DNA from 2 places in the Streptomyces sp. NPDC101393 genome. Region 1 is predicted to be linked to the other one. Evidence: riboswitches for the same ligand, from Rfam matches in the RefSeq annotation. Region 1 holds a riboswitch; the other holds the start of a gene.
What was found. A riboswitch is a leader RNA that binds a small molecule or an ion and turns the genes downstream of it on or off. The one in region 1 is predicted to bind S-adenosylmethionine.
Positions count from the first base shown of each region.

Region 1 (15,468 bases):
TCGCCGAGGGTCTGGTGCGTGTGATGCCGGGCTGGGAGTGGAACTTCTGGGGCCACACCGTCAACTTCGGTGTGCTGATCCCGATCGTGATCTTCCCGCTGGTTCTGGTCGCGATCGCGGTCTACCCGTTCGTCGAGTCCTGGATCACCGGTGACAAGCGCGAGCACCACCTGCTCGACCGTCCGCGCAACGCCCCGACCCGCACCGGCTTCGGTGTGGCCTGGCTGACCGCGTACTTCGTGATGCTCATCGGCGGTGGCAACGACCTGTGGGCCACGCACTTCCACCTGTCGCTCAACTCGATCTCCTGGTTCGTCCGGATCGGGTTCTTCGTCGGGCCGGTGCTCGCCTTCATCGCCACCAAGCGGATCTGCCTGGGTCTGCAGCGGCGGGACAAGGACAAGGTGCTGCACGGACGCGAGTCCGGCATCATCAAGCGCCTGCCGCACGGTGAGTTCGTCGAGGTCCACGAGCCGCTCGACCAGGAGCAGCTGCACGTGCTCACGCAGCACGAGCAGCCCAAGCCCCTGGAGCTCGGCCCGGAGGTCGACGAGAACGGCGTCGAGCGCAAGGTGTCGCGTTCGCGGAAGCTGCGCGCCAAGCTCTCCAAGTCGTACTACGGCGAGGACAACGTCATTCCGAAGCCCACGGCGGAGGAGTACAAGGAGATCACCAGCGGCCACGGCCACCACTGATCCCCGCGGCGCCCCCAGGGCGCCGAGCAGGGTGTAACGCCACCCAGAGGGCCCCGTCCTTCCCCACGTTCCCGGCTTCGGCCGGGCAGGGGATCACCCAATGTGGACGGGGCCCTCCGGCATGTCCGGGGCTCGGTAGGGTGACGTCATAAGCAGAGACAAACCAGGAGTGTGGACCATGAACGTTGTGACCCCGGTCGGCGGCGACAGCGTGGCGGCCCACACCTGGCCGGGCATGCTGGACGCCCTGCTCGAAGGCCGTGACCTCGACGCCGCGGACACCGCGTGGGCGATGGACCGGATCATGCGGGGCGAGGCCAGCGACGCGCAGATCGCCGGGTTCGCGGTGGCGCTGCGGGCCAAGGGCGAGACCGTCGCGGAGATCACCGGGCTGGTGCGCGCGATGTACGAGCACGCCCGGCTGATCGAGGTGCCGGGTCCGAGCGTGGACATCGTCGGCACCGGCGGCGACGGCGCGAAGACCGTCAACATCTCCACGATGGCCTCGATCGTGGTGGCCGGCACCGGCGCGAAGGTCGTCAAGCACGGCAGCCGTGCGGTGTCCTCGGCCAGCGGCGCCTCCGACGTGCTGGAGAAGCTGGGCGTCAATCTCGATCTGACCCCGCGGCGGGTCACCGAGGTCGCGCAGGAGGCGGGCATCACCTACTGCTTCGCGGTGAAGTTCCACCCCTCGCTGCGCCATGTCGCCAACGCCCGCGGTCAGTTGGGCATCCGCACGACCTTCAATGTGCTGGGCCCGCTGACCAATCCCGCCAAGGTCCGCGCCCAGGCGACGGGCGTCGCGGACGCCCGGATGGCGCCGATCATGGCCGGGGTGCTGGCCGAGCGCGGCTCGTCGGCGCTGGTGTTCCGCGGTGACGACGGTCTGGACGAGCTGACGACCACCGCGACGTCCCGGGTGTGGGTCGTACGGGACGGCGTGGTGCGCGCGGAGGCATTCGACCCGCGGGACGTCGGCATTCCCCTGGTGCCCGTGGAGGCGCTGCGGGGCGCCGACGCGTCGTACAACGCGGATGTGGCGCGCCGGCTGCTGGACGGGGAGACGGGCCCGGTGCGTGATGCCGTGCTGCTGAATTCCGCGGCGGCGCTGGTGGCGCTGGAGCCGGGCGACGCACCGCTGGCGGAGCAGATCCGGGCGGCCCTCGGCAAGGCGGCCGCCTCGATCGACTCCGGTGCGGCCAAGCGGGCGCTGGAGCGCTGGGTGGCGGCCAGCAACGCATGAACCGCCGGTGCCGCTGAACCGCCGGTACACATGAGCGGCCGGTGACGCAGGGTGTGACGCAGGGCTCAGTCCGTCATACGGACCGGGCCTTGCGCCTTTTTGCTCGTGTGGCATGATTCTGCCCAGGTCACGAGTGACAGCGATATGGCCCCGGCCCGCTGTCCGGCAACCCTCCTTCCGTGGCGGGGTGCCCCGGGTGATGACCAGGCCGCAGGCAGCGAGGTCTGCGGCAAGCGCGGATCCCTCGCCAGGGATCCTGGTCCTCGAGGGAGATCTCTTCATGATTCAGCGAATGCGATAGGGCCTGACGGCCCCTTTTCCGCCCCCTTTTTCTTTCTGCTGCGCCGCCGCGGCCTGCTGCCGTGCGCCCTTTTCGCAGCGCATTCGCTTGTCTCTCACGGGAGTTCGCCATGTCTGTTTCCGTCGTTGCCGCTGACCGTTCCGTTTGTGCCCCGCTGCCGGTTCTGGGCCGGGATGTCCTCGTCCCGCTCGTGACCGGTGGAGAGGTCGACTACGCCGCGCTGGACTACGCGGCCAGCGCGCCCGCCCTGCAGCGGGTCTGGGACGACGTGGCCGGCTACGCGCCGTACTACGGCAGCGTGCACCGTGGCGCCGGTTACCTCTCGCAGCTCTCCACCGACCTGTTCGAGAACAGCCGCCGGACGATCGCGGACTTCCTCGGCTGCCGCGCCGAGGACCAGGTGGTCTTCACCCGCTCCACCACCGACTCGCTGAACCTGCTGGCGGCCGCGCTCCCGGCGCACACCCGGGTGTTCGTCTTCGAGACCGAGCACCACGCCTCGCTCCTGCCGTGGGAACAGCGCCCGGACACCGAGGTGACGTACCTCAACGCGCCGCGCACCCACCAGCAGGCCGTGGACACCCTGGAGAAGGCGCTGGCGGAGCGCGAGCCCTATGGCCCGGCGCTGGTGTGCGTGACCGGGGCGTCGAATGTGACCGGTGAGCTGTGGCCGGTCAAGGAGCTGGCGGCCGCGGCGCACGCCCATGGCGCGCGGATCGTCCTGGACGCGGCGCAGCTCGCCCCGCACCACCCCGTCGACATCGACGCGCTGGACGTCGACTGGGTCGCCTTCTCCGGTCACAAGCTGTACGCGCCGTTCGGCGCCGGGGTGCTGGCCGGCCGCGCGGACTGGCTGCAGGACGCCGACCCGTACCTCGCGGGCGGCGGCGCCAGCCGCAAGGTCGCGCGGCGTGCGGACGGCGGCGTGGACGTGGAGTGGCACACCACCGCCGCCCGGCACGAGGCCGGTTCGCCCAATGTCATCGGCGCCTACTCCATCGCCTCTGCCTGCCAGGCACTGACCGAGGCCGGGTTCGACGATCTGGTCGCCCGCGAGCGGACGCTGATCGCCCGGGTCCAGGCGGGCCTGGCCGAGGTGCCCGAGGTGAACGTGCTCTCCCTCTTCGGCGACGACGCCCCGCGGGTCGGCGTCATCTCCTTCGTCGTCGAGGGCTGGAACAGCTCGCACTTCGCGGCCGCGCTGTCCGCGGAGTACGGCATCGGCGTGCGCGACGGCCTGTTCTGCGCGCACCCGCTCGTACGCACCCTCCTGGGCGGCGAGCCGGGCGAGCAGGGCGAGTGCGGCGCCCCGGAGGCGGCGCCCGGTGAGCGGTCGCTGAACGCCATCCGGGTCAGCTTCGGGGCGGGGACGCCCGACGAGCACATCGAGCGGTTCGTGCGGGCCGTCAAGGAACTCGTCGCGGACGGGGCCCGGTGGAACTACCGCACCGAGGACGGGCGTTGCGTCCCCGCGCGCAGCGCGGGCTGACGTCCCACGTCGCCGGCTGTCCCGCCGCGGGGGTTGCTCCCCTTGCGCCCGCGGCGGGCCGGTGGGGGCGGGCGCGGCTGCCTTCGCACGCGCCGGGGCCCGGACCCTGACGTGCCACTCCCACCGGTCCTTCACCACACCCAATGGGCCTGGCAGCCCCCGCGCGGCGGCACCGGCCCGCCGCGGGCGCGATGGCGATCAACCACGATCAACCGCTACGGCGGGACAGCCGAAAATGTGGGGGAGCCCCAAAAAGAGCAGTGCCTACGCGTCGAGCCCGATCGCGAAGGCCGCTTCGAGGTCGTGCTGGGAGTAGGTGCGGAAGGCGATGTGCGTCTCGGTGGAGGAGACGCCGGGCACCTTGCTGATCTGGCCGGGGATGACATCGGCGAGGTCGTCGTGGGCGGCGACCCGCACCATCGCGATCAGGTCGTGCGCACCGGTGACGGAGTAGACCTCGCTGACGCCCTCCAGCGCGGCGATCTTCTCGGCGATCTCCGGGATCTGGTCCACGCTGGTCTTGATGAGCACGATCGACGTGATCACTGCTGGCTCTCTCCCTCGGTCGCCGCTTCGTTCACCCTGGTGGCCCCCACAGTATCCCGCCCGTAGCGCACCCACGCGTAGAGGAAGCCGAGGGCGAAGCCCACCACATGGGCGAGGTAGGCGACGCCGGGGCCGTTGGGGTCGTCCTGGGCGGCCTGCCACTGGAGGAAGAACCAGAACAGCAGCACGATCCAGGCGGGGAAGCGCAACGGCAGGAAGAAGAGGAACGGGAAGACGCTGGTGACGCGGGCCTTGGGGAAGAGGTGGAGGAACGCGCCGAGCACGCCGGAGATCGAGCCGGACGCGCCGACCAGGGTCTGTCCCGAGGCGGCGTGCGCGGCGGCGTAGCCCAGGAGCGCCAGATAGCCGGTGACGAGGTAGAAGACGGTGAAGGGCAGCCGGCCCATCCGCGCCTCGGCCATCGCGCCGAACACGTAGAGGAACAGCATGTTGCCGAGCAGGTGCAGCCAGCTGCCGTGGACGAACAGCGCGGTGAGCGGGGTGGCCAGTGCGGCGACGGAGCCGCTCCACAGGTCGAGCGGGATCACGCCCCAGCGCTCGAAGTAGGCGGTCTGGGCCTGCATGAGGGCGTCGCCGGTGCCGTATATCCGGTTGAGACCGGAGGCGGGCCCGATCACGAAGACCGCGCAGCACAGGCCGATCAGCACGTTCGTCATCCGTGAGAACACCGCCCGCAGCGACCGGGCCGGGTGCGCGGGCCGGGGGAGTGCGGGGGGCCGGGGCGAGGAAGGGGAGGAGCCAGGGGAGGGAGACGGCGCCATCATGAAGTGATCATGACTCAATGCGGGCAATCGGGACAGAGTGCCTCGCCGCGTCCCGGCTCCTGGGCACGGCCCGCACCGGCCCCCCATCAGGCCGTAGGGTTACAGGCAGTACTTTGCGTACCTCCGCGTTCCGACGGCGCACCGCGTGAGCCACCGCAGCACGAGCACGAAAGAGGACGACACGATGGCGCTTCCCCTGCCGACGGCCGAGACCCGGTGGCGCTGCACCCTGTGCGGCAACCTCACCCGTTTCGACGTGACCCGACAGTCCAAGGTCGTGGAGTACGTCCACCTCGACCTGGCCGGGGAGCCGAAGGTGGAGGAGCGCGACGTCCTGAGTGAGAGCATCGAGTCCGTGCGCTGCCGCTGGTGCAACGCGGTCGACCAGATCGAGCTGGTCGACCGGCCGGGCGCGAGCGCCTGAGAACGGAGCGATGCAGCCGTGGTGGAGCGTCCAGAAGGGGAGCCGGGGGCGGAGCATGACGACGCACCCGAGGGTGCGGCCGAAGAAGTGCTCGACCGTCCGCTGCCCGAGGGCGTACGGCGCCGCGTCGTGGCGCTCGCCGCGGAGTCGTTCGGCGGTCTGACGATCGCCGAACTGCCGCCCCCCTTGCGGCAGTACGCCCGTTTCACCCCGACCCGTCGGGCCAAATTCGCCGGTAATGCGATGGCTTCGGCGCTGGAGAGCGACGCGGTCTTCCGGCAGCGGATCGCAGGCAAGCTGCGCGAATCCCAGCCGGAACTCGCCGAGGCCCTCGACCACGGCACGCCGCCCGCCGCCGCCGACCCGCTGGATGTCGCGGCGGCGGCCTATGTGATGCGCCCCGACGGCTGGGTCAAGCTCGTCGCCGCAGCCGGTGAGGAGGCCCAGCGGGCCCGCGCCGAGCGGGCGGGCGAGGAGGCCCAGCGGGAGCTGGCCCGGCTGCGCGAGGAATTGGCGCAGGCGCGTACGGAAGCCCGTACGGACGTCGACCGCGTCCGCGTGGACCTGGACGCCGCCCGCAAGGAGAACGACTCGCTGCAGCGCAAGCTGCGCAGCGCGCTGAGCGACGTCAAGCGCGGCCAGGCGGCGGTGCGCAAGGCCGAGGCAGCGCTGGCGGAGGCCCGGGACCGGGCGGCGACGGAGAAGACCGCGGCGGACAGCGAGCTGCGCCGGCTCAAGGCCCGGGTCGGCGAGGTCGAGGGGGCGCTGGAGACCAGCCGGCGGGCCGCCCGCGAGGGGCGCAGCGTCGAGGACATGCGGCTGCGGCTGCTGCTGGACACCGTCCTTGACGCCGCGCAGGGGCTGCGCCGCGAGCTGGCGCTGCCGCCGGCCAATGTGCATCCGGCGGACACCGTCGAGGCGGTCGAGCCGGGCCGGATGACACCGAAGGACATCGCGACCCGCGCGCTCTCGGACATGGATCCGGCGCTGCTCGACCAGCTTCTGGCCCTGCCGCAGGCCCACTTGGTCGTGGACGGCTACAACGTCACCAAGACCGGCTATCCGACGATGCCGTTGGACAAGCAGCGGCTGCGGCTGCTGGGCGGGCTGGCGGTGCTGGCGGCGCAGACCGGGGCGGAGATGACGTGTGTCTTCGACGGTGCGGAACTCGCGGCGCCGGTGCTGCTCGCGCCGCCGCGCGGGGTGCGGGTGCTGTTCAGCAAACCGGGCGTAACGGCCGATGAGTTGATTCGTCAGCTGGTAAGGGCCGAACCGCCCGGCCGTCCGGTGGTCGTGGTCTCCACGGACCGGGAAGTGGCCGACGGTGTGGCGAAGGCCGGCGCGCGGCCGGTCGCATCGGCGTTGCTTCTCAAGCGACTTGCCCGTACCTGACGCCGGGAAAAACGGCGCCGATTCGTATCTGAGCGTCAAATGGCGCTTACTGCCTGTGTGATGTTGGTAAAGGATGGGGTCGGTGACGCAGTTTTTTCCCGTGAGGATTTGAAGCGATCACAACTCGGTTACTAAGGTCAGGCCTCGAACCTTCATGCAGGTGATCATCCAACCGGGATGAACAGTGAAGGAACCGCCGAGTCCGCGGCGTTCACGCGGAGCCGGGGTCTCACCCCCCCCACTTCCCGGTAGGCGGCTGGAGGAAGAAGGAGCTCGCCTTCGTGGCGTCCCACCGTCGACCCAAGCAGCCGAGCCGTACTCGCGTCACCGTGCTCACCGCGACCGCCGCCGCGGCGGTCGCCCTCTCGTCCCAGGCCGCGCAGGCCGACCCGCAGCAGTCGAAGAAGGACGTCAAGTCCGAGGTCGACAAGCTCTACGAGCAGGCCGAGCAGGCGACCGAGAAGTACAACGGCGTCAAGGAAGACCAGGAGAAGCTCCAGAAGGAGGTCGAGGGCCTCCAGGACAAGGTCGCCCGCGGCCAGGGGGAGCTGAACCAGCTGCGCAAGGGTCTCGGCGCCGTCGCCTCCGGCCAGTACCGCAGCGGCAGCATCGACCCGTCCGTCCAGCTCTTCCTCTCCGGCGACCCGGACACGTACCTGGAGAAGGCCGCCACGATCGACCAGTTGAGCGGCAAGCAGGCCGAGCAGCTGAAGACCATCGCGGACAAGCAGCGCCGGCTCGCCCAGGAGCGTGCGGAGGCCGCGAGCAAGATCAAGGACCTCACCGAGACCCGCAAGGCGCTCGGTGACAAGAAAGACGACATCAAGGACAAGCTCGGCAAGGCGCAGGAGCTGCTCAACACCCTCACGGCCAAGGAGCGCGCCGCGCTGCAGGCCAAGGAGGACCGCGCCAACCGCAGCAACGACCGGGTCAACCTCGGTGACGACGTGCCGGCTTCGCAGCGCGGGGCGGCCGCCCTGGCCGCCGCCCAGTCGAAGATAGGGTCCCCGTACGTCTGGGGCGCGACCGGCCCCTCCTCGTTCGACTGCTCGGGTCTGACCTCGTGGGCCTACCAGCAGGCCGGCCAGTCGCTGCCGCGCACCTCGCAGGCACAGGCCAGCGCCGGCACCCAGATCAGCTCGCAGAGCGCGCTCAAGCCGGGCGACCTGGTGCTCTTCTACAGCGACCTGCACCACATCGGCCTCTACGCGGGCAACGGCCAGGTGCTGCACGCGCCCAAGCCCGGTGCCGCGGTGCGCTACGAGTCGATCGGCAACATGCCGTTCATGTACGGCGTGCGGGTCTGACCGACCGCCCCGGCGCTTCCGGACGTCCGGATGCGCCGGATCTGCCGCCCGAACGGGCGAATTGCGGCCCGCGCCGCTGACTTACCGCCCCGCCGGTGACCTGCACAGTCACCGGCGGGGCGGCTTTTTGCGTACGGCCGGAGGTCTTTGGCCGGTGCGTCCCGCCACGGTTACTGTCTGCCCTCGCAGCTGCCGGTCACCGACGCCCTCCCGGGCGGCAGGGGCTGCACACGGAAGGAGTGCGGCTCTCGTGGTCTCCCATCGCCGTACCTCGCAGCCCGGCCCCGTCACCCTCACCGGTGTCACCGTCCTGTCGGCCGCCCTGGCGACAGCGGCCGCCACGCTGTCCGCTCCACCGGCCGCCGCCGACCCCACCGGCGGGGACACCACGGCCTCCCGCGTCGACGCGCTCTACGAGCAGGCCGAGCGGGCCACCGAGAAGTACAACGGCGCCCACGAGCGGGCCGGGGAACTGCGCGAGCAGGTGGCGTACCTGCAGGACAGCACCGCACGCGCCCAGGAACGGGTCAACCGGCTGCGCGGCAGGATCGGCGCGCTGGCCGCGGCCCAGTACCGGGGCGGCGGGATCGACCCCACCGTCAAGCTCCTGCTGTCCGAACAGCCGGACAGCTACCTGGAGAAGGCCGCCGCGCTGAACCGGATCGGCTCCACCCAGGCCGGTGAACTGCGCGAACTGCGCGCGGCCGGGCGGGTGCTGGACCAGCGGCGCCGGGAGACCGCGGCGCGGCTGGCCTCCCTGGAGGCGGGCCGCAGGGACGTCGCGCGCCACAAGAAGGACGTCCAGCGCAAGCTCGCCACCGCGCGCCGGATGCTGCACGCGCTCCCGGCGGACGCCAGGGCGGCCTTTGACCGGGCCTCCAGGGGCGGCGGGCGCGACGGGGGCCTCCCGGACCTCCTCGGCGGTGTGGCGGCCTCAGGGCGGGCCGCAGCGGCCGTCGCCGCGGCCCGCGCCGCGGTCGGCTCCCCGTACGCCTGGGGAAGCACCGGCCCCTCGTCCTTCGACTGCTCAGGTCTCACCCAATGGGCCTACGGCCGGGCCGGCGTCTCCATCCCGCGGACGTCCCAGGCCCAGCGCGGCTCCGGCCGGCAGGTCTCGCTCGGCCAGGCGCAACCCGGTGACCTGGTCATCTACCGTTCGGACGCCAGCCACGTCGGCATGTACGTCGGCAACGGCCAGGTCGTGCACGCCCCCTATCCCGGCGCGCGGGTGCGCTACGACCCCGTCGGCATGATGCCGATCTCGTCCATCACCCGGCCCTGAGACGCCGCCCAGCATTTTTGCCCCGCGCGGGCCGCACATACGATCGGCCGCATGTCGGATCAACGCGCGGCGCGGCGGCCGCCGTCGGGAGCCGGGGTGGCGGGCGGCGCCGTCCTGGCCCTCGCGCTGCTCGCCGGCTGCACGCCGGCGGCGCCGTCGGACACCGGCTTCCCCGACGTCCAGGAGATGCTGGACCAACGGGCCCAGGCGGTCCGGAAGCGGGACGCCGCGGGCTTCCTCGCCTCCGTCGACCCGCAGGCCACCGGCTACCGCGACCAGCAGAAAAAGGTGCTCGGCAACCTCGCCGCGGTGCCGCTCGCGGACTGGCACTACGACCTCCTGTCGACCGGCGCCTTCCCGCTCCCGGACGGCGGCACCGGAGAGCGGCTGGCCGCCAAGGTCCGGCTCAGCTACCGCCTTGAGGGCTACGACACCGCGCCGGTCAGCGCCGTCCAGTACCTGACCCTCAAGGAGCGCGACGGGCGCTGGCGGATCTCTTCCGACACCGACGGTGAGGCGGCCGGGAAGACCGGCACCCGGCAGCTGTGGGACCAGGGCCCGGTCCGGCTGGTACGCGGCCGGCACAGCCTGGTGCTCGGCGGTGCCGGCGAGGCGGCCCGGCTGCACGACCTGGCCGACCGGGTCGACGCGGCGGTGCCCGCCGTCTCCGCCGCCTGGAAGGGGCCGTGGTCGCGCAAGGTCATCGTGGAGGCGCCGGACACCGTGGGGCGGATGGCGCAGCTGCTGGGCAGCGGTGAGCCGTCCGGCTACGCCGGGATCGCGGCCGTCACCACCGGCGAGGCGGGAGCCTCGGCGAAGGCCCCGGCCGACCGCGTGATCGTCAATCCGGACGCGTACGAGGAACTCAACGACATGGGCCGCAAGGTCGTGCTCACCCACGAGACCACGCATGTCGCCACCCGCACGGTCACCACGGCCGCCACCCCGCTGTGGCTGTCCGAGGGGCTCGCCGACTGGGTCGCCTACCGCGGCACCAAGCGCAAGGCCGCCGTCGCCGCCCCGGAACTCTCCCGGGCCGTCGCGACCGGCGCGCCGCCGGCCCGGCTGCCCACCGACGAGGACTTCGGCTTCACCTCCGGCGCGGACCGGCTGGCGAAGGCGTACGAAGGCGGCTGGCTGGCCTGCCGGATGATCGCCGACAAGTGGGGCGAGGCCAAGCTGATCGCCTTCTACCGGGAAGTGGGGCGGACCGGTGCGCCCGCCGGGAGCGCGGGCGCACCGATGGAGGCGCAGCGGGCGGCGGCGACCGGTGCACCCGCCACGGGCGGGCCGGCGGCGGCCAACGGCAAGGGGCAACCGGCCCGCGCGGACCGGATGGACCGCGCGATGCGGACCCAACTGGGCGTCGGTCTCGCGGAGTTCACCCGGCAGTGGCGGGCGTACGTGAAGGGTCAGCTGCGCTGAGCGAGGGCTCGCGCCCCGGCCGGCGGCCCGCGCCGGTGGACACCCACAGCCGGCGGCAGGCGAGCAGTGAGGCGGCGACCAGCAGGCCGTTGCGCAGCGCCAGTACGGCGATGCCCTGCCCGTCGCTCGCCACGACGTGCGCGAACCAGACGGGGAACTCCAGCAGCGTGACCCCGGTCGCGAGGAGTACCAGGACGGCGGGCAGCGCCTGCCGGCTCGCCCGCGCGCTCAGGCAGACCGCGGCCAGACCCACCAGCCAGAGCATGTACTGCGGGCTGATCACCCGGCTGGTGGTGGTGAACAGCAGGGTCGCGGTGAACGCGGCGTCGCAGAGCGTGGCGGCGGTCAGCTCCCTGGCCCGCAGCCGCCACAGCAGCAGCCAGCCCACGGCGGCGGAGGTCCCCGCGAGCGCGATCATGGAGACGAGCGGGACCATCGGGCCCAGGAACTCCACCGAGCCGTAGTTGAGCAGCACCTGACCGGACCAGCCGAAGTGCCGGGCCACATGGAAGACCATCGCGCCCAGCGATTCGACCTCCGTACCCCGGTCGCGCTGGAAGGCCAGGAAAGCCGTCGCGCCCGGCGCGGCAGCCATGAACCCCAGGGTCAGGGCCACCGCGGTGCCCGCCGCGCTTAGCCACAGCGCCCGCGCCCGCCGGCCGCGTACCGCCGCCCCGCACAGCACGAGCGCCGGCCACACCTTCAGCAGCGCCCCGAACGCGACCAGGGCGCCCGCCACCCGGGGCCGGCGGGCGGCGGCCAGCAGCGCGGCGGCGGCGACCGCGGCGACCATCAGGTCGTAGCGGGCGTACGCGGTCGGGCCGAGCAGCGCGACCCCCGCGATCCACGCCCACACACCGGCCGGCCGGCCGCCGGGGCGGCGGCCCGCGCGCAGGAACAGCACCAGCGCCGCGGCGTCCACGACCAGGACCACCGCGAAGAAGCCCGCCGTGTAGTCGAGGAAGGGCAGCAGCCCGGGGGAGAGGATGGCCAGCGCGGCGGCCGGCGGGTACTGCCACGTGACGTCGTCCAGGGGGAAGGTGCCGGTCTTCAGGACCTCGGACCAGCCCTGGTAGATCGCCGAGACATCGCCGGCGACGTCCGGCCCCGGCAGCACCAGCACCCTCGTCACGCACAGCAGGATCACCGCGCGCGTCGCCGCCCAGACCGCGACCGCCGGCCACACCCGCGCGCGGGCGGGGCCGCCGCGCGTCGGCGGCGGCGCTGTGCCGGTCGTACGTTCCCGGTCACCGGCGTGGCCGGCGGTGTGCTCCATCACTGTCCGATCGCTGGTCGTGTCCGGCTGTCCGATGCCGGTGGCGGCTGGTCACGACCGTAGAGGAGACCGGGGCCGGGTGCGGCCGCCGCCCCCGCGGCAGACCGGTGACCCGGTACTGTCGGGCCGAACCGCCCCGGGCGTGTCCGCGGTCTTCCGGTCGGCAGCGATCACCGGCGCGGACCGCCCGCCGCCCCGACCGCCGAGAGACCATCGTGCACAAGACCCTGATCGTCACGAACGACTTCCCGCCCCGGCCCGGCGGCATCCAGGCCTTCCTGCACAGCATGGCGCTGCGCCTGGACCCCTCCCAGGTCGTCGTCTACGCCTCGACCTGGAAGCGCGGCAAGGAAGGCGCCGAGGCCACCGCGGCTTTCGACGCCGAGCAGCCGTTCCCGGTGATCCGCGACCGTACGACGATGCTGCTGCCCACGCCCCGGGTGACCCGGCGGGCGGCCGGGCTGCTGCGCGAGCACGGCTGCGCGTCGGTGTGGTTCGGTGCCGCGGCGCCGCTCGGCCTGATGGCGCCCGCGCTGCGCTCGGCGGGCGCCCGCCGCATCGTGGCGACCACCCACGGGCACGAGGCGGGGTGGGCGCAGCTGCCCGCCGCCCGGCAGCTGCTGCGCCGGATCGGCGAGGGCACCGACACCCTCACCTACCTCGGCGAGTACACCCGCTCGCGGATCGCCGCGGCGCTCACCCCCGAGGCCGCCGCGCGGATGACCCAACTCCCGCCCGGCGTCGACGAGAAGACCTTCCACCCCGGTTCGGGCGGCGCCGCCGTACGCGCCCGGCTCGGGCTCGCGGACCGGCCGGTGGTGGTGTGTGTCTCGCGGCTGGTGCCGCGCAAGGGCCAGGACACCCTGATCGAGGCGATGCCCGCCATCGTGGCCGCGGTGCCCGACGCGGTGCTGCTGGTCGTCGGCGGCGGCCCGTACGAGAAGGAGCTGCACGCGCTGGCCCTGGAGAAGGGCGTCGGCGACGCGGTCCGCTTCACCGGCGCCGTCCCCTGGGAGGAACTGCCCGCCCACTACGGCGCCGGGGACGTCTTCGCGATGCCGTGCCGCACCCGCCGCGGCGGCCTCGACGTCGAGGGTCTCGGCATCGTCTACCTGGAGGCGTCCGCGACCGGACTGCCGGTCGTGGCGGGCGATTCGGGCGGTGCGCCGGACGCGGTGCTGGACGGCGAGACCGGCTGGGTGGTCCCCGGCGGCTCCCCGTCCGCCGCCGCCGAGCGGATCGTCACGCTGCTCAAGGACCCGGCGCTGCGCCGCTCGATGGGCGAGCGCGGACGGGCCTGGGTCGAGGAGAAGTGGCGCTGGGACCTGCTGGCCGAACGGCTGCGGGAACTGCTGTAGGGCGCCGGCGAGAGCGCTGCTCCACGACGCGAGCGGGGTACGGCCCGACGGCCGTACCCCGCTCGTATCGCACCCGGCCTTCGTCGGCCGACCGCTCGGCTAGCCGCGGTAGATGGCCTCGATGTCCTCGGCGAAGTCCTTCGCCACGACATTGCGCTTGAGCTTCAGCGACGGCGTGACGTGGCCGGACTCCTCGGTGAACTGGGTCGGCAGGATACGGAACTTGCGCACCGACTCGGCCTTGGAGACCGCCGCGTTGCCGTCGTCGATCGCCCGCTGCACGGCGGCCAGCAGCTCCGGATCGTCGGCGATCTCGGCCGGGCTGATGCCGACCGGATGGCCGTGCTCCTCGGCCCAGCGCGGCAGGAACTCCTCGTCGAGGGTGATCAGCGCGCCGATGAACGGCCGGGCGTCGCCGACGACCATGCACTCGGCGATCAGGGCGTGCGACCGGATGCGGTCCTCGATCACGGCCGGCGCGACGTTCTTGCCGCCCGCGGTGACCAGAATTTCCTTCTTGCGCCCGGTGATGGCGAGGTAGCCGTCCTCGTCGAGGGTGCCGATGTCACCGGTGTGGAACCAGCCGTCGGAGAGCGCTTCCTTGGTCGCCGCCTCGTTGTTCCAGTACTCGGTGAACAGGTGCTCGCCGTGCAGCAGCACCTCGCCGTCGTCGGCGATCCGCACCACCGAGCCGGGCAGCGGCTGGCCGACGGTGCCGATCTTCTGGCGGTCCCACGGGTTGAACGCGGTGGCCGCACAGGACTCCGACAGGCCGTAGCCCTCCAGGGCGGTGAAGCCGATACCGCGGTAGAAGTGGCCCAGCCGCTCGCCGAGCGGGGCGCCGCCGGAGATGGCGTGCGTGGCGCGGCCGCCGAGGACGGCGCGCAGCTTGCCGTAGACCAGCCGGTCGAAGACCTTGTACTTGAACTTCAGGCCGAGCGACGGGCCTTCGGGGCTGTCCAGCGCGCGGCTGTAGGCGATCGCGGTGTCCGCCGCCTTGTCGAAGACCTTGCCCTTGCCGTCGGCCTGCGCCTTGGCGCGCGCCGAGTTGTAGACCTTCTCGAAGACCCGGGGCACGCCGAGGATCATCGTCGGCCGGAAGGAGGCGAGTTCGTCGGTGAGGTGCTTGATGTCCGGGGCGTGGCCCAGCTTGATGGGGGCCATCACCGAGGCGACCTGCACCAGCCGTCCGAAGACATGCGCGATGGGGAGGAAGAGCAGCACCGAGGAGTCGCCGGTGCGGAACAGCGGCCGCAGGCGTTCGACGATGTTGCCGCACTCGGCGAAGAAGCTGCGGTGGCTGAGCACACAGCCCTTGGGGCGGCCGGTGGTGCCCGAGGTGTAGACGATCGTGGCGGGGGAGTCCGCGTCGGCGAGGGCGCTGCGCGCGTCCACCTCCTCGTCGGTGATGCCGTCGCCCGCGGCGCGCAGCCGGGAGATGGCGTCCCGCTCTATCTGCCAGATGTTCTCCAGGCCGGGCAGCCGGTCGCGGACCGACTCGACGGTGGCCTCGTGGGTGGGGCTCTCCACCAGGCAGGCGACCGCGCCCGAGTCGCCGAGGATCCACTGGATCTGCTCGGCGGAACTCGTCTCGTACACCGGGACGGTGATCGCGCCGGCGCTCCAGATGGCGAAGTCCAGCAGCGTCCACTCGTAGCGGGTGCGCGACATCAGGCCAACTCTGTCGCCGGGCTGGATGCCGGAGGCCATCAGGCCCTTGGCCGCGGCGCGGACCTCGGCGAGGAAGGTGGTGGCGGTGACGTCCTGCCACTGACCGTTCACCTTGCGTCCCAGGACCGCAACATCAGGGTGCTGCGCGGCATTTCGGCGGATCAGATCCGTCAGGTTGCCGTCCGCGGGGACCTCGTACAGGGCCGGAAGGCTGAACTCGCGCAAGACTGCTGCTCCTCATTGGCGCCGGCGCCACGACGCTGTGTGTACACCG
Region 1 covers NZ_JBIWNU010000004.1:470,972-486,439, forward strand. Annotated here, with positions in the region: gene ACIRQ7_RS15555 (cytochrome bc complex cytochrome b subunit) at 1-695, shown strand, start outside; gene trpD (anthranilate phosphoribosyltransferase) at 874-1,938, shown strand; SAM riboswitch class IV at 2,064-2,180, shown strand; gene ACIRQ7_RS15565 (aminotransferase class V-fold PLP-dependent enzyme) at 2,349-3,728, shown strand; gene ACIRQ7_RS15570 (Lrp/AsnC family transcriptional regulator) at 3,993-4,274, opposite strand; gene ACIRQ7_RS15575 (rhomboid family intramembrane serine protease) at 4,271-4,951, opposite strand; gene ACIRQ7_RS15580 (hypothetical protein) at 5,244-5,483, shown strand; gene ACIRQ7_RS15585 (NYN domain-containing protein) at 5,502-6,875, shown strand; gene ACIRQ7_RS15590 (NlpC/P60 family protein) at 7,157-8,182, shown strand; gene ACIRQ7_RS15595 (NlpC/P60 family protein) at 8,433-9,464, shown strand; gene ACIRQ7_RS15600 (hypothetical protein) at 9,516-10,889, shown strand; gene ACIRQ7_RS15605 (glycosyltransferase 87 family protein) at 10,846-12,165, opposite strand; gene ACIRQ7_RS15610 (glycosyltransferase family 4 protein) at 12,381-13,523, shown strand; gene ACIRQ7_RS15615 (AMP-dependent synthetase/ligase) at 13,623-15,419, opposite strand.

Region 2 (15,468 bases), on a different contig from region 1:
AGCATGTGGTGGACGAACCACAGCACGGAGTTCGCGATGCCGTTGTAGGCCGCGAAGTGGACGTCCTCGGGGATGTCCAGCATCCGGACGCGCTGTCCACCGGTGTCCTCCCGGTCCAGGTCACCCCCGGTGCGCCGGACCGCCTCCCGGTCGCCGTCACCGAGCGCCGCACACACCCACACCGCGTCGGTGTCCGGCCCGATGGCCGACAGGCCCGAGACCAGCCCACCGCCGCCCCGCTTGGCGCTCAGCGTGCCGTCGCCACCCAGCGAATAGGAGACCGGACCACGATTGGACGCGACGAGCACCTCGGCACCACTGCGTTCGGAGACCATGCGGCGACACTAGCCCGCGGGGTGGCCGCGCAAACGTCCACAGCGCCGCGCGCCGCGCTTCACGCCGCCCGCCGCGCCGCGTACTCCGGTATTTCGGCCATCGGGGGGCGCTCCTCGGTGTCCACGTCCGTGGTGCGTGCGACGAAGCCGTCCGCGCCGCGGTCGAACTGGGTGAGCCGGGGGCGTACCAAATGGCCGCGGGTCAGCCGCAATTGGGCCGTGCGGTAGATCGCCGCCGCCATTCGGCCGAGCGCCTGGCCGTCCTGATGGCGGTGTTTGCGCACGCCCACGTCGACCTGGGCGAGGGCGTCCAGGCCGACGGTGTGCAGCGCGTCGACGAGCAGGCCCAGCTCGACGCCGTAGCCGACGGGGAAGGGCAGCCGCTCCAGGAGGGAGCGGCGGGCCGCGTACTCGCCGCCCAGGGGCTGCACGAAGCCCGCCAGCTGCGGCCAGTGCAGATTCAGCAGCGGGCGGGCGACCAGCTCGGTGACCCGGCCGCCCTGGCCGGGGGAGCCCGCGGCGGACCCGTCGAAGCCGGGCTCCAGCGGCCGGTCGTACATCGCCTTCACGAACTGGATGTCCGGATCCGTCAGCAGCGGGCCGACGATGCCGGACACGAAGGAGGGCGAGAATTCGCGGAGATCGGCGTCGATGAAGCAGACGATGTCGCCGGTGGTCGCCAGGAGGGAGCGCCACAGGACCTCGCCCTTGCCCGGTACGGCGGGCAGCCTCGGCAGTACGGCATCCCGGTGGACGACCCGTGCGCCGGCCGCCGCCGCGACCTCGGCCGTGCGGTCCGTGGAGCCCGAATCCAGCACCACCAGCTCGTCGACCAGCGGGGCCGCGGAGGTCATCAGCCCGGCACGGATCGCCGTGACGATCGCGCCGACGGTCGCCTCCTCGTCGAGGGCGGGCAGCACTACACTGACCGTCCGGCCGGTTTGCCGCTTGGCGTCCAGGAGCCGGTCCAGCGGGCGGTCGGCAGCGGACCAGGAGCGGCTGCTCAGCCAGCGCTCCACCTCTTCCAGCACGTCTACGACTCCTCGGTGACCGCCGTATCAGCGGCCGTGTGATCCATCTCGCGGTTCGGACGACTATCTCAACCATCAGGGCCTTCGGTTACAGTCTTGAACAACGCGGATGGCCGTCGCATGTCGGGGTCACCGCCACAAACGCCTGGGTTTCGATCCAGCGCCATACCGCTCATCCAGAGGGGCAGAGGGAAACGGCCCGTTGAAGCCCCGGCAACCCTCCAGCCGGTCTTGCCGCCAGGACGCAGACGTCCCGCGCGCGTGAGGCTCCCGGCTAGGGAAGGTGCCAAATCCGTCTCGTGGCGAGATGCGCTGCGAGGAAGATGAGGAGAAAGGGCCTCCCTCTCATGGCTGTGCAGCACACCGAAACCACCGAAAACGCCCCCACCGTCGCGTTGGGACCCGCCGTCGCGCTCTCCTGCCGCGAGTGCGGGCAGCGTTTCGACCTCGGCCCGATCTTCGCGTGCCAGGAGTGTTTCGGACCGCTCGAAGTCGCCTATGAGCTGCCGAGCGGCGACCCCGAGGTCCTTCGCAAGCAGATCGAGGCCGGCCCCGACAACATCTGGCGCTACGCCCCGCTGCTGCCCGTCCCCGCCGACGTGGCCGACAAGCCCAACATCAACCCCGGCTTCACCAAGCTCGTCAAGGCCGACAACCTCGCCCGCGAGCTGGGCGTCAGCGGCGGCCTGTACGTCAAGGACGACTCCGGCAACCCGACGCACTCCTTCAAGGACCGCGTCGTCGCGATCGCCGTCGAGGCGGCCCGCGTCTTCGGCTTCACCACCCTGTCCTGCTCCTCCACCGGCAACCTCGCCGGCGCGGTCGGCGCCGCGGCGCGCCGGGCGGGCTTCAAGTCCTGCGTGTTCATCCCGCACGACCTGGAGGCCGGCAAGGTCGTCATGGCCGCGGTCTACGGCGGCGACCTGGTCGGCATCGAGGGCAACTACGACGACGTCAACCGCTTCTGCTCGGAGCTCATCGGCGACCCGCTCGGCGAGGGCTGGGGCTTCGTCAACGTCAACCTGCGCCCCTACTACGGCGAGGGCTCCAAGACGCTGGCGTACGAGATCTGCGAGCAGCTGGGCTGGAAGCTGCCGGACCAGATCGTCATTCCGATCGCTTCCGGCTCGCAGCTCACGAAGATCGACAAGGGCCTCAAGGAGCTGATCCAGCTCGGTCTCGTCGAGGACAAGCCGTACAAGATCTTCGGTGCCCAGGCCGAGGGCTGCTCGCCGGTCTCGACGGCCTTCAAGGCCGGTCACGACGTGGTGCGCCCGCAGAAGCCGAACACCATCGCCAAGTCGCTGGCCATCGGCAACCCGGCCGACGGGCCGTACGTCCTCGACATCGCGCGCCGTACGGGCGGTGCGGTGGAGGATGTGAACGACGAGCAGGTCGTGGACGCGATCAAGCTGCTGGCCCGGACGGAAGGGATCTTCGCGGAGACCGCGGGCGGCGTGACCGTCGGCGTGACCAAGAAGCTCATCGAGGACGGCCTGCTCGACCCGTCCCTGACCACCGTCATCCTGAACACCGGCGACGGCCTCAAGACGCTTGACGCCGTCGCCCCGACCACCGGGCCCACGGCCACCATCCGCCCGAGCCTGGACGCGTTCCGCGCGGCCGGCCTGGGCTGAGCCGCGGCGCAGCCGTACGCGGCGCCCGGCGTACGCCCTCCGTACGCCGCCCCCGAACCCGCAGTCGTATTCCGTAGTCGCTGGAAGGCAGAACCCATGAGCGTCAAGGTCCGGATCCCCACCATCCTCCGCACGTACACCGGCGGCGAGGCCGAGGTCGTCGCCGAGGGCGCGACCCTTTCCGAGGTGATCGGTGACCTGGAGAAGAACCACCAGGGCATCGCGGCCCGTGTGCTCGACGACGCGGGCAAGCTGCGCCGCTTCGTGAACGTGTACGTCAATGACGACGACGTCCGCTTCGAGCAGGGTCTGGAGACGCCGACGCCGGACGGCGCGGGCATCTCGATCATTCCCGCGGTTGCCGGAGGGTGCTGATTCGCGCCATCTCGTCTCTCGTCTGACTGGAATTACCCCGTCCACGGCAAAGCGGACGGGGTAATTCCATGTTGCGAAAGGCGCTACCATCGTCTTGATCCCACTCCGCCTCGCGGCCAACTCCTCTGAGACTGCGGTCAGTTGTGCCCAAAATGTGTGCGGTTTTTGTCACCTAAGCACCCTATGCCCGGCCCGACTTGCCCTGGAAAAGCGGCAGTTCGCGGGATAAGGGCGGATTCCCCGGTCCCGGATTTCTCGTCCGATTGACCTGTTGCGCTGGGCAGTGGTGCAGATACATTCAGCGGCGGTCGACGCGTTCCGGCGCACACCCCGCGGGCCTCCTGGGGGGTGAGGTCTGACCCGGGTCCGCGGAGTGCGGTCCTGTGCAAGGGCCAGTAATAGGGGAGTTAGGCATGGCTCAGGGCACCGTCAAGTGGTTCAACGCGGAGAAGGGGTACGGCTTCATCGCGGTCGACGGTGGTGCGGATGTTTTCGTCCACTACAGCGCGATCCAGATGGACGGTTACCGCACCCTTGAGGAGGGCCAGCGAGTCGAATTCGAGATCTCGCAGGGCCAGAAGGGGCCGCAGGCGGACATGGTCCGGGTGGCGGCCGGCTGAGCGCCGACCGACTGCAGCGTTTGTGAGGACCCGCACCCTTCCGGGGTGCGGGTCCTTCGCTGTCCCGAGGGCATCCGGTGGGGATCCGGTGGGTAGTGGTCACCGGGGTGAGGCGCTTGCACTCGACGGGGTCGAGTGCTAATCATTGCGTTAGCACTCTCCCAGTGAGAGTGACAGAACTTGGACCGGGCCGGTGAGGCCCGCGGGCCGCGTGGGGCAAGGAACCACACGGTGTGCAGGCCGTCCGTCGCGGGCGCCTCTCGGTCCGATCCACCCTCCCCCAGACTCTGTCCGGGGGTACCCCAGTCCGTGGAGGACACTTCACATGGCAAAGATCATCGCGTTCGACGAGGAGGCACGGCGCGGTCTCGAGCGCGGGATGAACCAGCTCGCCGACGCCGTCAAGGTCACCCTCGGCCCGAAGGGCCGTAACGTCGTCCTCGAGAAGAAGTGGGGCGCCCCCACGATCACCAACGATGGTGTTTCCATCGCCAAGGAGATCGAGCTCGAGGACCCGTACGAGAAGATCGGTGCCGAGCTGGTCAAGGAGGTCGCGAAGAAGACGGACGACGTCGCCGGTGACGGCACGACGACCGCGACCGTCCTGGCGCAGGCGCTGGTCCGCGAGGGCCTGCGCAACGTCGCCGCCGGCGCCAACCCGATGGCCCTCAAGCGCGGCATCGAGAAGGCCGTCGAGGCCGTCTCCGCCGCCCTGCTGGAGCAGGCCAAGGATGTGGAGACCAAGGAGCAGATCGCCTCCACCGCCTCCATCTCCGCCGCTGACACCCAGATCGGCGAGCTCATCGCCGAGGCGATGGACAAGGTCGGCAAGGAAGGCGTCATCACTGTCGAGGAGTCCCAGACCTTCGGTCTGGAGCTGGAACTCACCGAGGGTATGCGCTTCGACAAGGGCTACATCTCGGCGTACTTCGCCACCGACATGGAGCGCATGGAGTCGTCGCTCGACGACCCGTACATCCTGATCGTCAACTCCAAGATCGGCAACGTCAAGGACCTGCTGCCGCTCCTGGAGAAGGTCATGCAGTCCGGCAAGCCGCTGCTGATCATCGCCGAGGACGTCGAGGGCGAGGCCCTGTCGACCCTGGTCGTCAACAAGATCCGTGGCACCTTCAAGTCCGTCGCCGTCAAGGCCCCGGGCTTCGGTGACCGCCGCAAGGCCATGCTCGGCGACATCGCCATCCTCACCGGTGGCACCGTCATCTCCGAGGAGGTCGGCCTCAAGCTGGAGAACGCCGGCGTCGACCTGCTGGGCCGTGCCCGCAAGGTCGTCATCACCAAGGACGAGACCACCATCGTCGACGGTGCCGGTGACAGCGAGCAGGTTCAGGGCCGGGTCAACCAGATCCGCGCCGAGATCGAGAACAGCGACTCGGACTACGACCGCGAGAAGCTCCAGGAGCGTCTGGCGAAGCTGGCCGGCGGCGTGGCCGTCATCAAGGCCGGTGCCGCCACCGAGGTCGAGCTCAAGGAGCGCAAGCACCGCATCGAGGACGCCGTTCGCAACGCGAAGGCGGCCGTCGAGGAGGGCATCGTCGCCGGCGGCGGCGTGGCCCTGCTCCAGGCTTCCTCGGTCTTCGAGAAGCTCGACCTCGAGGGCGACGAGGCGACCGGCGCCAACGCTGTGAAGCTGGCCCTGGAGGCCCCGCTGAAGCAGATCTCCGTCAACGGCGGCCTTGAGGGTGGCGTCGTGGTGGAGAAGGTGCGCAACCTGACCGTCGGCCACGGCCTGAACGCCGCGACCGGTGAGTACGTCGACATGATCGCCGAAGGCATCATCGACCCGGCCAAGGTCACGCGCTCCGCGCTGCAGAACGCCGCCTCCATCGCGGCGCTCTTCCTCACCACCGAGGCCGTCATCGCCGACAAGCCGGAGAAGGCGGGCGCTGCCCCGGCCGGCGGCGGCATGCCCGGCGGTGACATGGACTTCTGATCCTCCTGAGGATCGGCAGGCCATAGCGCCCCAGCAGTACGCAGTACGTATCGAAGGCGGTACCCCTTCCAGGGGTGCCGCCTTCGGGCGTTGGGCGGGCCGGTGTGGGTGAGCCGGTGGGCGGCCGCGTGGTCGTGGTGTCGCACCGGCCACCCAGGCCCGACGGCCGGCATGTCGAGGCGTCGTACCGCTTCGTCGACGGCGTGGCCGAGGTGATCGCGCAGGCCGAGGAAATCGCGGGAGGGCGCACCGTCGCCGTGGCGGCGGGCGAGGTGGGCGGGCAGGCATGCGCCCTCGGTGGGGGCCTGGGGCGGGGCCGAGGCGAAGGACGGGGCCGCCCTCGTCGGCGCACCCTTGTCGACGGTGATGCGATCCGGCCAGCTTTAAGCGGAATGTAGCCATCCGGTTATTTGGGGTGATCTCTGTGGGTAGTTTCCCCCTCGATCGCCGCAAAGGTGCCGATTTCGTGGGTCTTGTGCCCCGCAACTGGCTTGCTTCGTGCGTGCGTTCGCGAGTTTCCGTGCGGCCGCGATCAGGCGGCCCACGAAGGTTCCCTCGAAGGGTCAGAGATGGCACAGCAAGCCCGCATCGATGTCGACACCAGCCTGGTGGAGGGCGCCACCGCCGCCTCCACCGAGCAGCTGGCGGAAATCGCCCAGGCCGTCCCCCCGCGTGTCTGGTTCGCCGACGCGCCCGCCGCCCCGGCGGCCGCCGGGACGGCACGGCAGCCGGACGTGGAGTGGGTACTGTCCGGCACGTCGCCCCACCGGGGCGAGCAGGCCACCGGAACGGCTGCCGTCTACTACGGGGCCGGCCACCGAGGCCTCCAGCGGCCTTTCATCTTCGCCGACGGCTTCAACTACGGCCCGAGCGATCTGCCGGGCCTCTGGAGCCACTTCAACGCACCCTACGAGCCCGGCAAGGAGGGCTTCCTCGACCAGCTGCTCGCCGCCGGTCAGGACGTCATCCTGCTCGGCTTCGACAAGCGGCACACCTACATCCAGGCCAACGCCGGAGTGGCCACGAGCTGTGTCCTGCGCGCCATCGAGGAGCGGCAGGGCAACGAACCGCTGACCGTCGGCGGGGTGAGCATGGGCGGCCTGGTCACCCGCTACGCCCTGGCCTCGATGGAGCGGGAGGGCATCGACCACCAGACCGCGACCTACGTCTCCTGGGACTCGCCGCACCAGGGTGCCTGGATCCCGCTCGTCCTCCAGCAGATGGCGTACTTCTTCGAGGCGCTGACGCCGTCCAAGCCCGACCAGCCCAAGCAGGCCGAGCTGATCCGCAGCCCCGCCGCCCAGCAGCTGCTGTGGGGCTGGGTGGAGAACGCCAAGTACTCGGGCCCGGTGGCCACCGCCAGCCCGCTGCGCGAGGAGTTCCTGAGGGAGCTGGCGGACCTCGGGCACTGGCCGCAGCGGCCCCTCAAGATCGGCGTCGCCAACGGCAACGGGCAGGGGACCGGCCGGAAGCTGCCCCCGGGCGAGGTGGCCTTCGACTGGAAGGCGATCGTGGCGAGTGCCACGGCCCGCTTCCAGCCCGCCGGTGACCAGCAGCGTATCGGCGGTATGCACCTGGGCCTTGAGGTGCGCCGCTCCACCACCACGAACGTGCCGCCTTTCGACGGCGCGCCCGGCGGCACCCTCGCCTCGTACGGTCTGGTCGCGGATGCTCTCAAGGTCAAGATCAGTGACGACTTCCGGGACGCCTGCTTCGTCCCGACGGTCAGCGCGGTCGCCCTCGACTACGACCCGGTCGCGTGGTCCATCGACCTGAACACGGACATCTCCGAGCTCCCGCCCGAGCGGAGCGCCCTCGACCAGTTCCAGACCGACTCGGAGAACACCCCGCACAGCAATGTCTCCCCGACGCTCGCCAACTGGCTGCTGGAGCGCCTGGTGCGCTGAGCCGCCGCGAGCCGACCGGCCGTCGGCCCCGGGTGCTGGGATCCGGGGCCGACGGCTCGGTCGGAGAAGCGGGGGGGGGGAGGGGGGACTGCCCCGGCGGCGGCTTCAGGGGACCACGGTGTTGGGGCTGGGGCTGGGGCTGGGGCTGGGGCTGGTGTTGGGGCTGTCGGCTTCGGTCAGTGGGCGTAGTCCTTGAGCTTCTCCGTCCTCAGGGTGATACCGAGAGGGCCGGGGATGTCGATGACGCGCGCCGTGCGGGTCCCTGCCCCGTGCGAGCGCGGTGATCGGGCCGCCGGTGAGGTCGGGGCGGCGCAATCCCGGTACGGCCCGGTAGTTGGCCGATGCGTCGGCCCCGGCCGCCCATGGGTGGGGTGGCGCGCAGGGGACCCTACGGCCGGCCGGACCTTGCGACGCGCTGTGGGACGGGGCGGCGGAAGGGAGTCAGGCCGGCAGGTTGCCGGGAGGGGCGTTACGGCTGGAATGCCGTCCGGGGGACATCTGGCGGAGGGCGGTGCGGAGGAGAGCGTTGACCTGGGCGGGGCGTTCCTGGTGCGGCATGTGGCCGGTGTTCTCCAGGAGGTGGAACTCGCCCTGCGGGGCGAGGTTGGCGAGAGCGCGGGAGACCTCGGCGGGAATGTGGTCGAGGTCGCCGTGGAGGAAGAGCGCGGGGACGGTGAGGCCGCCCAGGGTGTGGCGGGGGTCGGGCAGGGCGCCCTCCGCGAACAACGCGTCGATGTGGGTCCCCGAGGCGAGGGTCTGCCGGATGGTGCCGTCGATCAGCTCGGGGGAGGCGGCGGGGCCGAACCAGGTGGGCACCCAGGCGGCCAGTGTCGCGGCGCGGTCGGTGGCGAGGCGCGTACGCAGCTCGGCGAGTTGGCCGGCCATGCCTTCCAGCGGCCAGTAGCCGGAGCCGTCGACCGACACCACGCCGGCGATGCGGTCAGGGGCCTGGAGTGCGGCTTCGAGGGCGAAGGTGGCGCCCATCGAACTGCCCACGAGGACCGGGCGGTCCAGCGACAGGGCGTCGATCAGGGCGAGGATGTCGGCGACGTTGTCGGCGACGGTGTTTCCGGTGGCGGGGTGGGCGGAACGGCCGCAGCCGCGCCAGTCGACGGTGACCACGCGGAAGTCGGGGGCGAGGCCGGCCGTCTGGGCGTCCCAGGCGTGGGCGCTGGTGCCCCAGCCGTGCAGGAACAGGGCGGTGGGGGCGGGAGAGTGGGGAGGGGCAGGGGAGTTGGCGGGGGCCGGTGAGCCGGTGGGGGTGGCGGGAGGGGTTCCGTGGTCCTCGTAGTACAGCTCGGTTCCGTTGATCTGGGCGTACGGCATGGTGGGCGCTCCTTGACGCGGCTGCCTCCGGGAGAGGCGCTGGCTGGGACCAGTTCACCGGGTGAGGGGCGCGCGACCAACAGGCAGTGTGCGAAGGCTCCGATCGCGCATCGTGATGGGTGAGGGCGGTAGCGGGCACGGGCGGTGGGGGGAGTCCGGTGGGCGCCCCCCCACCGCCGGTGGGGTCAGGCGTCGGTGGATTGCTTGGTGGCGGTGGATGGATCGGTGGCGGGAACGGGCCGGCCGGCGCCGGGGGTGAGGCCGGGGGCCGCCGGGTCGGTCGGGGCCGTGGCGGGGGCGGTGGCCGGAGCTGTGGCGTCCGGAGCTGTGGTGTCCGGTGCGGAGTTGAGCTCGGTGAGCATCTGCTTGCTGAAGCCGAAGAAGTACGTGGCGAGGAAGCCGGCCAGATAGCCGACGGCGAGGCCGAGGGCGTAGATGACGAGGGTGGTGCCGATCCCCTGATTGCCCTTGACCAGCGGGAACAGGGCCCAGCCGGACGGGCCGATGGTGGTGGAGCCGACGGAGTTGCCGAGCTGGTTGAACAGGCCCACGAAGCCGCCGCCGAAGGCGCCACCGATGCACGCGGTGATGAACGGGCGGCCGAGGGGCAGCGAGACGCCGTAGATCAGTGGCTCGCCGACGCCCAGGAACCCGGCGGGAAGCGCGGACTTGATCGTCGTACGGATCGAGCCGTTGCGAGGGAGGCGGAGGTACACGGCGATGGCCGCGCCGACCTGGCCGGCGCCCGCCATGGCGAGGATGGGGAGCAGGACGGTGTAGCCCTGCTGCTCGATGAGGGTGGTGTGGATGGGGATCAGGGCCTGGTGCAGGCCCAGCATCACCAGGGGCAGGAAGAGTCCACCGAGGACGAAGCCGGCGAACGCGCCGCCATGGGCGAGCAGCCAGTTGGCGGCCGTACCGATCGCGGTGGAGACCTCGCCCGCGGCGTACATCAGGCCGAAGAGGGTGACCAGGCCCGTGACGAGGATCGTGAGGGTCGGGGTGACGAGGACGTCCAGCGCCTCGGGCACCCGCTTTCGGCACCATCTCTCCACCTGGACGGCGAGGAGCGCGGCGGCCAGCGCACCGAGAACGCCGCCCTGGCCGGGCGCGAGCTTCTGGCCGAAGGCGGTGATGTTCGCGACGCCCGGAAAGACGATGATCGCGGCGACCGCGCCGCCGAGGATCGGGGTACCGCCGAACTCCTTGGCGGTGTTGTAGCCGACGAAGACGGCGATCAGCGACATGAAGCCGGAGGCCATCGCGGCGAGCGCCGGGACGAGGGACGGCAGCCAGCCGAGGTTGGTCAGCAGGCCGTTGATGCCCGCGATGATGCCGCAGCCGATCAGGGCGGGAATCAGCGGAACGAAGATGTTGGCGATCCGGCGCAGGAACAGCTTGACCGGGGTGGCGTTCTTCGCCTTGCGGCCGGCCTTGAGGGCGGCACCCTGGGCCGCCAGCTCCTCGGCGGTGGTCGGACCGGCAGGGCCTTCCGGGGCGGGCGGGGCGGCGTCCGGTTCGTCGGCCGCGCCGGTCACGGGAGTCGGCGTCGGTGCGGGGGCCGCCGGTGCGGGGGACGCCGCGCGCGCTTCCTCGACGAGGCGCTCGAACTCGGGGGTGATCCGGGCGACCGCCCCGGGGCCCAGCACGATTTGGTAGGTGTCGTCCTCGACGACGCCCATGACGGCCGGCAGTGCCTTGAGCGCCTCGTCGTCGACCAGGGAGCGGTCCCTGATGCCGAGGCGGAGCCGGGTCATGCAGTGGGCGATGGAGGTGAGGTTCCCGGCGCCGCCGACGAGGGGGAGGATCGCGGCGGCGGTGGCGCGGTTCTTGTCTTCGGACATGTGCGGTGCCTTGCTGTGCGGGCGACGAGGACAACAGAAGCGGAACGGAGCAGAGAGGCCGGAGCAGAGGAAGCCGGAGGAGTCGGGTCAGGTGGTGCGGACGGCCTGGAGGGCGGACCGGAGGTGGCCCCGGGAGTCGTCGAGGAGGCGGGCGGCGGTCGGGCCGTCGACACCACCGAGGAGGGTGAGGATGGCGTGCTTCACCTCGCCGTCCGTGGCGGCGAGGGCGGCCTCGATCTCCTCGTCGCCGGCGCCGGTGGCGAGCGCGACGATCCGGCGCGAGCGGGCCCGAAGCTTTTCGTTGGAGGCGCGCACGTCGACCATGAGGTTTCCGTAGGTCTTGCCCAGCCGGATCATGGTGATCGTCGAAAGCATGTTGAGCACGAGCTTCTGCGCCGTACCGGCCTTCAGCCGGGTGGAGCCTGTCAGCAGCTCGGGGCCGACGACGACCTCGATGCCGTGTTCGGCGGCGGCGGCCAAGGCGGAGCCGGCGTTGCAGGACAGGCCGATGGTCAGCGCGCCCTGCGCGCGGGCATGCTCGACGGCACCGATCGCGTACGGAGTGCGGCCGGAGGCGGAGATGCCGACGACGGTGTCCCGCGCGGTCAGGCCGATGGCTGCCAGGTCCTCGGCGGCGAACTCCTTGCTGTCCTCGGCGCCCTCGACGGCGGTGACCATCGCGGACGGGCCGCCCGCGATCAGGCCGAGCACCTCGGACGGATCGGTGTTGAACGTCGGCGGGCATTCGCTGGCGTCCAGCACCCCGAGCCGGCCGGCCGTCCCGGCGCCGGTGTAGATCAGCCGGCCGCCGCGGGCCATCCGCTCGGCGGTGCCGTCGATGGCGGCGGCGATCTGCGGGAGTTGCGCGGTGACGGCGGCGGGGACGGTGGCGTCCTCGTCGTTCATCGTGCGGGCGATCTCCAGGGTGGAGCGCCGGTCGATGTCGGCGAGCTCGGGCCGGAACGCCTCGGTGGTGAGGGTGTCCAGCTGGGCGCGGAGGTGGGCGGGGTCGGCGGTGGAAGTCATGGCGTGGCGGCTCTTTCCGGGCTCGTACGGCTCAGTACGACGTGTCTGGTGCGGGTGCGGGTGCGGGTGCGGGTGCGGGTGCGGGTGCGGGTGCGATGCGGTGCCGATGGCGGGGCCGGCCCAGGGGTGCGGCAGGGTCAGCGCTGGCTGCGGGGGGAGTGGCGGTGTGCCAGCGCCTCGTAGGAAGCGGACAGGGCGGGCGCCGCGGTCTCGTAGGTGCGCTGGGCGACGCCTATGAACAGGCAGTCCACCACGAGGAGCTGGCTCGTCCGGGACGACATCGCGGCGGGGCGCAGCTCGCTCTCGCGTGCGGTGGACGTGGTGAGGATGTGGTCGGCGTACGAAGCGATGTCGCCGTCCGGGCGGCCGGTGATCGCGATCGTGGTCGCGCCGTGGTCGAAGGCGACCCGCAGGGGCTCGATGACATCCGTGGTGCGGCCGGAGTGGGTGATCGCGAGGGCGACGTCACCGGCGCGCATCTGCACGGCGTTGGTCACCGCGAGGTGCGGGTCGGCGTGTGCATGGGCGATGAGGCCGATGCGCAGCAGCTTCTGGACGAGGTCCTGGCCGACGAGGCTGGAGGCGCCGATGCCGTACACATCGATGCGGCGGGCGGTGGAGAGCGCGGTGACGGCCGCTTCGAGCTGGGTGACATCCAGTCCGGCGGCGGTGTCGGCCAGACACTGCTGCTCCTCCTGCGCGAGCTTCGCGATGACGTCGGTGAGGGAGTCGTCGACCGCTATGTCGGCGGTCACCGCGGGCGCGCCGCCGGCTGCCTGCTGCGCGGCGAGGGCGGCGAGCGCCAGGCGCAGATCGCGGTAGCCGGGATAGCCGAGCAGCCGGGAGGTGCGCACGACGGTGGCTTCGCTGGTGCCGGTGCGCTCCGCGAGGCCGGTGACGGTCAGGGCGGCGCAGCCGGCCGGGTCTCCCGCGACGGCCTCGGCGACCCGCTGCATGGAGCGGGTCATCGTCGGACCGAGGGTGCGGACCTTGGCTGCCAGCGCCGCGGGGGCGGGTGGGGTCGGGGCCGGTCGGGCTTCGACGGCCACATCCTTGAAAGTTTCCTTCAGGCTGCTGCTCACTCCTGAAAAGTAATTTCAGCCGCTCTCGGCGTCAATACCTCCGCGGGAAGCTGTGGACAAGCCGGACCGTCGCGAGCGGCCTGTGGAAAACGTGGGGCTCGACGTGGCCGGACCGCGAGACAATGGACGGCATGGAGCTGGAACAGGCATTGCATGCCGCGCGGGCGCTGGTGCTCGCCGACCTGATGGCGGACGAGGTCGCCGACGCCGACATCGTCTCGCTCGTCGAGGACGCGGTGGTTCACCGTCGATGGTGGGTGGAGCAGTGGCCTGAAGGCGTGACCTTCGTCGCGGGGCTGATAGCCCAGGACGTGCAGGACGCCCTGCTGGAGCGCTACGGCCGCTGGCCGCTGTGCCCCGTCTGCACCCAGACCGGCGACCCCCACGCGCTCGACGTCGAACCGGAGTTGGGGCCCGACCCGCACTGGGTCTGCCCCAAGACGGCGGTCGCGGTGGCACCCGTCGGCCGGCTGCGTGCCCCGATGGACAGCTGATGCGGGCCGGCGCGAAGCGGGAAGGGCGCCCGACCCGGGCGGCAGGCCCGGCGCGGTCAGGCCCGGAAGGGGCAGGCCCGGCGGACGGCGCCAGGGGCTGACGTGGCCATCTACATCGATCCGCCCACCTGGCCGGGGCACGGCCGTATGTGGTCGCATCTGGTCAGCGACGACTCCTTCGACGAGCTGCACCGTTTCGCGGGCCGGATCGGCGCGCCCCGGCGGGCGTTCGAGCGTGACCACTACGACCTGCCCGCGGAGCGCTACGCCGATGCGGTGCGCGCCGGGGCGGTGGAGGTCGGCAGCAAGGAACTCCTGCGCCGGCTGACTGCTGCCGGGCTGCGGCGGCCCAAGAACCGCCCGGCGCCCCAGGCGTGAATCCGGCCCGCACCTCCCGGGGCCGGGTGAGGCCGCGCTTCCTGGACGGATGAGGCCGCACCTCCCGGGCCCGGATGAGGCCGCGCCGTCAGGCCCGTAGCGGCGCGTCGGCGCCTGTGCCAAGGTGCGCGCCAGCACGATGGGCGCGCGCCTTTTGTCGCACGGGGGCGCCGCACCGAGATTCGCCGCTCCGAGAGGGGACAGTCATGCCGGCCAACGAACCCGCCACCACACTCGGCGAGGACTACAGCAGTGAGGGTGCCGCCCCGACCACGTGGTCGGCGGCCGTCGGCGGGATGACGGAGGCGGAGATCTTCTGGCTCAGCACCGTCCGCCCCGAGGGCCGCCCGCATGTCACCCCGGTGCTCGCGGTCTGGGCGGACGGCGCCCTGCACTTCTGCACCGGTCCCGGTGAGCGCAAGGCCAAGAACATCGAGGGCAACGCGTACTGCGTGCTGACCACGTCCACGGCCGGCGGCAACGACCTGCACGCGGGCCTGGACGTGGTGGTCGAGGGCGAGGCGGTACGGGTCGAGGACGAGCCCACGCTGCTCGGTCTCGCCGAGGCCTTCGAGGCCAAGTACGGCAGCGAATGGCACTTCGACGTCCTCGACGGCGCCTTCAAGGGCGCGGCGGGCAGCCGGGCGCTGGTCTTCCGCGTCGTGCCCGTCACGGCCTTCGGCTTCGGCCGGGGCGAGACCTACAGCCAGACCCGCTGGCGCTTCGACGGCGAGGGGTGAGCGGCAGAGGGATGAGCGGCAGCGGTGGCCCGCCCCGGTCGGGACGGGCCGCCGCCGCGCTTCAGTGCCGCTCCGCGCTCTGCGGGAGGGTGCTCTCCGAGAGGGCGTGCTCCGGAACGGCGTCTTCCAAGGTGGCGCCGTCCGCGGCGGGCGAGAGCGCCTTCACCGTGGACGAGGCGATGAGCCGGGAGTGGCTTGTCGAGCGGTGCAGCCGGTGGGCGACGACGGTGGTGCCGACCGCCGCGGCCGCGAGTGCCGCTCCGGTCCACGCCACGGCGGGGTAGCCCCAGTGGGCGGCGATGACCAGGCCGCCCAGCCACGGGCCGACGGTGTTGCCGATGTTGAAGGCCGCCGTGGTGGTCGCGCCCGCCAGGGTCGGCGCGGCGTTGGCCACGTTGAACATCCGGGCGTTGAGCGCGGGGGCCGTGGTGAAGGCCGTGACGCCGAGCATCAGGGAGAGCGCGACGGCGGCGACGGGGCTGTGCGCGGTCAGTGCCAGGACCGCCAGCACCACGGTGGAGGCGGAGATGCCCACGAACAGCGTGCCGAAGAGGTGCGCGTCCGCGATCCGGCCGCCGATGAACGTACCGATCAGCGCGCCGACACCGAACAGCGCCAGCACTGTCGGCACCCAGCTCTCGGCGAGCCCGGCGGTGTCCGTGAGCAGCGGCGACAGGTAGGAGAAGAGCGCGAACACGGCCGCGCCGTTCAGGGCCGTCGCG
Region 2 covers NZ_JBIWNU010000001.1:1,162,523-1,177,990, reverse strand. Annotated here, with positions in the region: gene ACIRQ7_RS05020 (trehalose-6-phosphate synthase) at 1-335, opposite strand, end outside; gene ACIRQ7_RS05015 (glucosyl-3-phosphoglycerate synthase) at 395-1,366, opposite strand; SAM riboswitch class I at 1,536-1,696, shown strand; gene thrC (threonine synthase) at 1,714-3,003, shown strand; gene ACIRQ7_RS05005 (MoaD/ThiS family protein) at 3,100-3,378, shown strand; gene ACIRQ7_RS05000 (cold-shock protein) at 3,792-3,998, shown strand; gene groL (chaperonin GroEL) at 4,324-5,949, shown strand; gene ACIRQ7_RS04990 (hypothetical protein) at 6,519-7,856, shown strand; gene ACIRQ7_RS04985 (alpha/beta fold hydrolase) at 8,298-9,182, opposite strand; gene ACIRQ7_RS04980 (PTS transporter subunit EIIC) at 9,368-11,026, opposite strand; gene murQ (N-acetylmuramic acid 6-phosphate etherase) at 11,114-12,052, opposite strand; gene ACIRQ7_RS04970 (MurR/RpiR family transcriptional regulator) at 12,190-13,134, opposite strand; gene ACIRQ7_RS04965 (hypothetical protein) at 13,266-13,628, shown strand; gene ACIRQ7_RS04960 (DUF4031 domain-containing protein) at 13,731-14,006, shown strand; gene ACIRQ7_RS04955 (pyridoxamine 5'-phosphate oxidase family protein) at 14,213-14,746, shown strand; gene ACIRQ7_RS04950 (Cmx/CmrA family chloramphenicol efflux MFS transporter) at 14,808-15,468, opposite strand, start outside.
Region 2: another riboswitch for S-adenosylmethionine. It lies ahead of thrC (threonine synthase); the one in region 1 lies ahead of ACIRQ7_RS15565 (aminotransferase class V-fold PLP-dependent enzyme).